DNA from 2 places in the Pseudomonas sp. GW821-FHT09E04 genome. Region 2 is predicted to be linked to the other one. Evidence: predicted binding sites of a transcription regulator. Region 2 holds the regulator's gene; the other holds the start of a gene.

Region 1 (4,192 bases), on a different contig from region 2:
CCAGGCATAAAAAACGGGCAGTCACCGCAAGGGACTGCCCGTTTTTCATGGTGCGTACGAATCAGAGATCGTCTTTGTCGAAACGCCGTGCTTCGCGTTGCAGCTGATAGACGAAACGCTCGACGTTACGCGCCGCCGGGCCGCTGATGTTGTGAAAGCGCAGGCCGGCGAAGGTGATGTTGAGTTTTTCTTCGAAGTGCAGGTAGCGCAGCTCGACCGATGTTGGCTGATTGCCGAACAGCGGCGGGGCGATCAGGCGATCGTAGACCTGGCCCAGTTGCAGGCGGTCGGTGATATCACCTTCAAAACGCAGCTTGCAGCCGGTGGCGGAAATATCCAGCAACTTGCCACCGATCGGCGACTTGAGCTTTTCGCCACCCAGTTCGACGCTGACCAGATCGGTCAGCTTCAGTGCCGCGCGAAAGGCGTTGCGGCGCTGGTGATAGACCACTTCGGTGGGCATCTCGCCAATGTAAAAGCGGTCACCGTCGGATTCCTTGATATCCAGCGTGCCGTTGCATTCCCAGGCAATGCGTACGCCTTCATGGAAACCTTCGACCTTGAACGGCTCGCCCGCCAGCAGGAAGCGTTCGCCATCGCGCGGGATCATTTCATCCAGGGCAATCGTGGCGGTATCCCGGTCAACCTTGATCAGGTAGCTCTGGAAGCGCTGGCTGCGTTCGTGAAAGGTGATGATCAGCGGATCGTGGCTCTCTTGCAGCTGGCGCAGGTTGCTGGAGATTTCCAGAGGCGTGGTGAGCACCTTTGGTGGCTGCGGAGAATCATCCGCGCTGAGGACGTTGGACACGTTAAATCAATCTCCAGACAAAATTTGACTACGGCTGGCCAGTATTTTGCCAGCATGTTTCGCGCGTTGATAGGGCGCAAGCATAGAAGAACGCATCACGCCTGACTGAGCGCGCGGGGTTTCTGCAGTTTGGAGAAGGTGCCACTGGCGTCATAGAGCGCGGGTGGCTCGCCGCCGGTGAGGATTTTCAGCTGATTGGCCGTGGCGGCCTGCTGAATCACGATCGACTGGCCATTTTTGGCATTGGTCGCCTGGCACTGGGCGATCAGATCGGTCAGAACGTCGCTCTGGGTCAGCAACTGCTCGCCGATGCTCGACTGGCTGGCCAGTTGTTCCAGGCCTTGACGGTCGAGCGACAGATTGAGGCTGGCGAGGATTTCGCTGCGTTTGCGGCCATGCTGCTCAAGCAGAATGATCAATGCCTGTTTGCGCGCCAGAATTTCTTCCAGCAGCGGCATGTCGCGACCGTGCAAGGCGAGGGACTCGGATTGCAGTAACTCCAGCAATTGTTGAGCTGGAGCAAAGTCGTCGGTGATCAGTTGCAATAAAGTAGTGTCGTGCATGGCTGGCCTTGGGTTTTAAGCGTCCAAAAGCCTGGCGCTGACCGAGGCCTAGCGCTGGGCTTCGAAGTTGAGCAGTTTGCTGGCTACACGGTTGCTGTCGACTTTATAGCTGCCATCGGCAATCGCTGCTTTCAACTCGGCCACGCGGGCTTTGTCGACGGCAGGCTGATCGCGCAGCTTGTCAGTGACCTTCTGCAACTGTTGAGCCTCATTGCTGAGGTGTACCGATTCCCCGCTTTTTGCGGTACTGGCCTGTTCGGCCGGGGTATTCAGCGTCGCGGAAGTACCGGTTTCGGCGGTTTCCTTAGGCGTGCTGGTACGTGTACTGCCCGTAAGTGACGAGGAGCTGTTCAAACGGCTGAAATCGATGACCATGTTAAAAACCTCTGGGAATTTGGACGCTTGCCATGTTCTCGGCCATCCCCTGGAAAACTTTAGGCTCTTTTACCAATGAGCCTGCATGCGCCGCACAGATCCTGCTGCGGCACAGTTTAGGGAACAGCTCAGGTTGGCGCCAGTTTTCTGCGCGATCCCTCACGAGGCTTTTCTGTCATTGCTCCAATCGTTGCTCACATTGCCACTTCCACCTGGCCCGGCGCCATGACCTGCGCCTTGATGACCCGTTGGGAATTGAGGTTTTTCACTCGAATCTGTTCTTTCAGGCCACCGTTGGACAGGGCCTCGCCCGGCATGCGCACGGAGAGCGTGCCGCTGCGGGCGGTAATCACCACTTGATCGCCTTTGCGAACGACTTCCGCCTGTTCCAGATGCACCAGGGTAATTACTTGGTCGGCGACCGTTGGTCGGGTTAATTTTTGCCCGATCGCCTCATCCACCGACGTCAGGAAGCCCTGGTTGATCAGGCTCACATCATGCTCGCGCAGGGTCACGTCCTGAGGCTCGATGATGCCGGCGCGCTTGAGCGGGCGAGTGGTGGTCACGACCGGGCGAAACAGGCGGACTTGAGCGGGTACGAACACGGTCCAGGGGGAGGCGCCTTCGCAGCGAACCTTGACGGTTACGCGTCCCAAAGGACGTGCCGGGCTCTCCAGCGACGCTGTCAATTCCTTGTCGCACATAGGCATGTGCATGCGCGGATCGAGCTGCTTGACCTCGATTTCATAACGCCCTTCCGTTTGACTGGTAGCCAGATAGTCTTCTACGGTGAATTCAAGAAAGCCCTGAGTGACGCCGATAAGCATGTCAGGCAAGGTAACCGCATCAGCAATGGCAGGGCTGCCCGCGAAAAACAGGCAAGCGGCAGACATCGCGCAAAGTCCTCTGCGAAGGGGGGATGTCAGGCGTCGGAAAAATGTCGTTTGAATGTTCATAAGAGTTAAAAAGCAAGCGCCGTGCCGTTTAGCAATGAATGTGCGTCGCAACAACACTTGGCGTTGGTGTAGGAGTCTGGGCATGGCTGGTGTAATGGATTCGGTGAACCAGCGCACGCAACTGGTGGGGCAGAATCGCCTGGAGCTGTTGTTGTTCCGTCTCGACGGCCAGCAACTCTACGGGATCAACGTGTTCAAGGTTCGGGAAGTGCTGCAGTGCCCGCAACTGACGCTGATGCCCAAGTCCAGTCCTGTCGTGTGCGGGGTGGCGAATATCCGGGGGGCGACCATTCCGATCCTTGATCTGGCAATGGCAACCGGCTCCGGGGCGTTGAAAGACAAGAACAGTCCGTTCGTGATCATCACGGAATACAACACCAAGACCCAGGGTTTCCTGGTGCGCTCGGTGGAACGTATCGTCAACATGAACTGGGAAGAGATCCATCCGCCACCCAAGGGGACCGGTCGTGATCATTACCTGACCGCTGTGACTCGGGTGGACAATCAGTTAGTCGAAATCATCGACGTCGAGAAGGTGCTGGCGGAAGTCGCACCGACACCGGAAGCGATTTCGGTCGGCGTGGTGGATGTCGAGACCCAGAGCAAGGCGCTGTCTCTGCGGGTGCTGACGGTCGATGACTCGTCGGTGGCGCGCAAGCAGGTGACGCGTTGCCTGCAGACGGTTGGCGTTGAAGTGGTGGCGCTGAACGACGGCAAGCAGGCGCTGGATTACCTGCGCAAGCTGGTCGATGAGGGCAAGAAGCCGGAAGAAGAGTTCCTGATGATGATCTCCGACATCGAAATGCCGGAGATGGACGGGTACACCCTGACGGCCGAAATCCGCAGCGACCCTCGCATGCAAAAGCTTCATATCATCCTGCATACTTCGTTGTCGGGTGTGTTCAACCAGGCGATGGTCAAGAAGGTCGGTGCCGATGACTTCCTGGCCAAATTCCGTCCTGATGACCTGGCATCCCGGGTAGTCGACCGGATCAAAGCAGCAGATATCAGCTAGGGACTTTTCGTCCCTGGCGGTCAACACGATTTAAGAGGCGGCATCATTTGTCTACGGGTAATTTGGATTTCGAACAGTTCCGGGTCTTCCTGGAAAAAGCCTGTGGCATTTTGCTCGGTGAAAACAAGCAGTACCTGGTCTCGAGCCGTCTCAACAAACTGATGGAGCAGCAAGGCATCAAGTCCCTGGGTGAGCTGGTACAGCGCATCCAGACCCAGCCGCGCAGCGGTTTGCGCGAGCAGGTGGTCGATGCCATGACGACCAACGAAACCCTGTGGTTTCGCGACACCTATCCGTTTGAAGTCTTGAAGAACAAGGTGCTGCCCGAAGCGATCAAGGCTGCTCCCAACCAGCGTCTGCGGATCTGGTCGGCGGCGTGCTCGTCGGGTCAGGAACCCTATTCGCTGTCGATGTCGATCGACGAGTTCGAACGGACCAACATCGGTCAGTTGAAAATGGGCGTACAGATCGTTGC
Region 2 (4,192 bases):
TCTGCAACGCATCGGCTTGTCCGGCCCGTTGTCCCGCGACCTGCTGGCGCTGACCAGCGATATCGAAGAACCTCGTCAGGCCTGGCGCATGTTGCTGGCGCACCTGGCGCGGATGATCGCCACCCCGGAAGTCGAGCCGCTGGAAGAGGGCGGGATCATTGCCATGGTCGGTCCTGCCGGCATGGGCAAGACCACCACCCTGGCCAAACTGGCCGCCCGTTACGTGCTCAAGTACGGCGCGCAGAACATTGCGCTGGTGAGCATGGACAGCTTCCGCATCGGTGCTCAGGAACAGTTGAAAACCCTGGGCCGGATCCTCAATGTGTCGGTGACCCACGTCGACCCGGGCCAGTCCCTGGTGCAGGCGCTGGATCCACTGCTGCGCAAACGCGTGGTGCTGATCGATACCGCCGGCCTGCAGGCCAGCGATCCGGCACTGCGCATGCAGCTGGAAAGCCTGGCCGGTCGTGGCATTCGGTCGAAAAATTATCTGGTACTGGCAACCACCAGCCAGAAACAGGTTCTAACCGCCGCTTATCACAGTTACAAGCGTTGCGGGCTCGCCGGGTGCATCCTGACTAAACTGGATGAGACGGCCAGCCTTGGCGAAGTGCTGAGCCTGGCGATCAGTCATGAACTGCCGGTCGCCTACCTGACCGACGGCCCACGGATTCCGGATGATCTGCATCTGCCGCGCCGTCATCAATTGGTCAGCCGCGCCGTCAGTGTGCAAATGCAGGAAGAACCCAGCGAAGAAGCCATGGCTGACATGTTCGCTGATATCTACCACAGTCCCACCAAGCAGGTTGGCTGAGGTAATGAACAGTTTTTGTACCTACATCGATGGTCTGCCATGCATTGTTCCGGTTGTGAACGCGCAGCCAGTAATGTGGCCTCCGTCTATGCAAGACAAGGTAAAGAAATAACATGGGCAGCATGCATCCCGTACAGGTGATCGCGGTGACCGGCGGCAAAGGTGGCGTCGGCAAGACTAACGTGTCAGTGAACTTGTCCCTGGCGCTGGCAGAGCTTGGCCGTCGGGTCATGCTGCTGGACGCCGACCTGGGTCTGGCGAACGTCGACGTTCTGCTGGGCCTCACGCCCAAACGTACCCTGGCCGATGTGATCGAGGGCCGCTGCGAGCTGCGCGACGTGCTGTTGCAAGGCCCCGGCGGGATCCGCATCGTGCCGGCCGCTTCCGGCACGCAGAGCATGGTTCACCTGAGCCCGGCCCAGCATGCCGGTCTGATTCAGGCGTTCAGCGACATCGGCGACAATCTCGACGTACTGGTGATCGACACCGCTGCGGGTATTGGTGACTCGGTAGTCAGTTTCGTTCGCGCGGCGCAAGAAGTGTTGCTGGTGGTCTGCGACGAGCCGACCTCGATCACCGACGCCTACGCGCTGATCAAACTGCTCAACCGCGATTACGGCATGAACCGCTTCCGCGTCCTGGCCAACATGGCCCAGAGCCCGCAGGAAGGTCGCAATCTGTTCGCCAAGTTGACCAAGGTCACGGATCGCTTCCTCGACGTCGCCCTACAATACGTCGGTGCGGTGCCTTACGACGAAAGCGTGCGCAAGGCGGTGCAGAAGCAGCGTGCGGTCTATGAAGCCTTCCCGCGTTCCAAGTGCGCACTGGCGTTCAAGGCGATCGCGCAAAAGGTCGACACCTGGCCGCTGCCCGCCAATCCGCGCGGCCACCTCGAATTTTTCGTCGAGCGCCTCGTGCAGCAAACGGCAGGACCTGTGCTATGACCGCCAGCGGTATGAATTTCTACAAGAAGTCGGCACGTGACGCGCAGTACGAGCTGATCGAGCGTTACGCGCCACTGGTCAAACGCATTGCTTACCACTTGCTGGCGCGATTGCCGGCCAGTGTGCAGGTCGAAGACCTGATCCAGGCCGGAATGATCGGCCTGCTCGAAGTCTCGACCAAATACGACGCCAGCAAAGGCGCCAGTTTCGAAACGTACGCGGGCATCCGGATCCGCGGCGCCATGCTCGATGAAGTACGCAAGGGGGACTGGGCACCGCGCTCGGTTCACCGCAACACCCGTATGGTCAGCGACGCGATTCGCTCGATTGAAGCTAAAACCGGCCGTGACGCTAAAGATCACGAGGTTGCGGCCGAACTCCAATTGAGTCTCGACGATTACTACGGGATTTTGAACGACACCCTGGGCAGCCGACTGTTCAGTTTCGACGACCTGTTGCAGGACGGCGAACACGAAGGGCTGCACGAGGATGGCGCAAGTGCTCATCTTGAGCCGTCGCGCGATCTGGAAGATGAGCGCTTCCAGGCTGCGTTGGCGGACGCGATTGCCAATTTGCCGGAGCGTGAGCGACTGGTGTTGGCGCTGTACTACGACGAAGAGCTGAACCTCAAGGAAATCGGTGAAGTCCTTGGCGTCAGTGAATCGCGGGTCAGCCAGTTACACAGCCAGTGCGCGGCCCGCTTGCGGGGGCGTTTGGGGGAGTGGCGAGCGCGCTGAAGGCAGTGTGGGGACGCTGCGAACGAGGCTGGTGCGGTGGTGAACGGCACCGGTCTTGCTCTGTTGTGCTCCAGACAGTCATCGAGTGCTTTGCCGGATTGATTGAAATGGCGCGTCCAGGTGCTGGGCGCGTTTAAGACTGCTTGGAGGTCGAATTGAACAAAGACATGAAAATCCTCATCGTTGATGACTTCTCAACGATGCGGCGGATCATCAAGAACCTGTTGCGTGACCTTGGGTTCACCAACACCGTTGAAGCCGACGATGGCACCACTGCCATTCCGGTGCTCAACAGCGGCAGCATCGACTTTCTGGTGACCGACTGGAACATGCCTGGCATGACCGGTATCGACCTGCTGCGTCACGTGCGCGCCGATGAAAAACTCAAGCACCTGCCAGTGCTGATGGTGACCGCTGAAGCCAAGCGCGAGCAGATCATCGAAGCGGCCCAGGCCGGCGTTAACGGCTACGTGGTCAAACCTTTCACGGCTCAGGCGCTGAAAGAAAAAATCGAGAAGATTTTCGAACGCATCGGCTGATGACGCGCGGGGGAGCTATGGAGCATAACGAATCTTCACAGGGCGACTTCGAGTCGACTCTGAAAAAACACGCGGTCGAACTGGTCGAAAGCCTTGAAAAAGGCAGGTTCGGCGACGCTGTGCAACTGATCCATGAGCTCAATCAGACCCGTGACCGTGGCCTGTACCAGGAAGTGGGCAAGCTCACGCGCGAACTGCACAGTGCAATCGTCAACTTCCAGATCGACCCGCATATGCCGCAGGCCGAGGAAGTGTCGCAGATCACTGATGCGACCGAGCGTCTGGGCTATGTGGTCAAGCTGACCGAAGCGGCGGCCAACCGCACCATGGACCTGGTGGAAAGCGCCACGCCGGTGGTCAATGGCCTGGCTGACGAAGCCCAGGCGTTGAGTGCCGACTGGGGACGTTTCATGCGCCGTGAAGTCGGGGCTGAAGAGTTCCGCGAGCTGGCGCGTCGGGTCGACGGTTTTCTGGCACGCAGCAGCGCGGACAACCGCGCGGTGTCGAGCAACCTCAACGACATTCTGCTGGCCCAGGATTACCAGGACCTCACAGGTCAGGTGATCAAGCGCGTGACCCAATTGGTCACCGAAGTCGAAAGCAATCTGCTCAAACTCGTGCTCATGGCCAGTCAGGTGGACCGCTTTGCGGGCATCGAACATGACCGTGCGGCGATGCTCGCTGAAAAAGATCCACAAAAACATCTCTCGCAGGGTGAAGGTCCGCAGATTCATGCCGATAAACGAGAAGACGTTGTGTCCGGTCAGGACGATGTGGACGATTTGTTATCCAGCCTTGGATTCTAGAGTTTTGGAATTATAGGTTTTTTGGGTTTTTAGACCTGTAGGAGCACCCCCTAATGAGCTTCGGCGCCGATGAAGAGATCCTTCAGGATTTCCTGGTTGAGGCCGGCGAGATTCTTGAGCAACTGTCCGAACAACTGGTCGAGCTGGAAAGCCGTCCGGATGACGCAGATCTGCTCAACGCAATTTTTCGCGGTTTCCACACTGTAAAAGGGGGCGCCGGCTTCCTTCAGCTCAATGAGCTGGTGGAGTGCTGTCACATCGCCGAAAACGTGTTCGACATCCTGCGCAAGGGTGAGCGTCGCGTAGATGCAGAACTGATGGACGTGGTGCTCGAAGCGCTGGACGCGGTGAA

Evidence for each region. Region 2 encodes FliA, which starts transcription of late flagellar genes. Its sites were predicted from a motif close to CTAAAGTTTNNNNNNNNNNNGCCGNTAA; they were not measured.
Region 1: a site for FliA is predicted at 1,782-1,809, ahead of flgM (flagellar biosynthesis anti-sigma factor FlgM). Genes of this name have one in related genera too.

Annotation. Positions count from the first base shown of each region.
Region 1 is NZ_JBWKOR010000006.1:410,146-414,337, forward strand. Features, by position in the region: gene AC07N4_RS23590 (flagellar brake protein) at 62-808, opposite strand; gene AC07N4_RS23595 (flagella synthesis protein FlgN) at 904-1,371, opposite strand; gene flgM (flagellar biosynthesis anti-sigma factor FlgM) at 1,420-1,746, opposite strand; gene flgA (flagellar basal body P-ring formation chaperone FlgA) at 1,941-2,702, opposite strand; gene AC07N4_RS23610 (chemotaxis protein CheV) at 2,785-3,717, shown strand; gene cheR (protein-glutamate O-methyltransferase CheR) at 3,765-4,192, shown strand, end outside.
Region 2 is NZ_JBWKOR010000002.1:106,530-110,721, reverse strand. Features, by position in the region: gene flhF (flagellar biosynthesis GTPase FlhF) at 1-814, shown strand, start outside; gene fleN (flagellar synthesis regulator FleN) at 928-1,758, shown strand; gene fliA (RNA polymerase sigma factor FliA) at 1,755-2,495, shown strand; gene AC07N4_RS06770 (chemotaxis response regulator CheY) at 2,663-3,034, shown strand; gene AC07N4_RS06765 (protein phosphatase CheZ) at 3,052-3,840, shown strand; gene AC07N4_RS06760 (chemotaxis protein CheA) at 3,894-4,192, shown strand, end outside.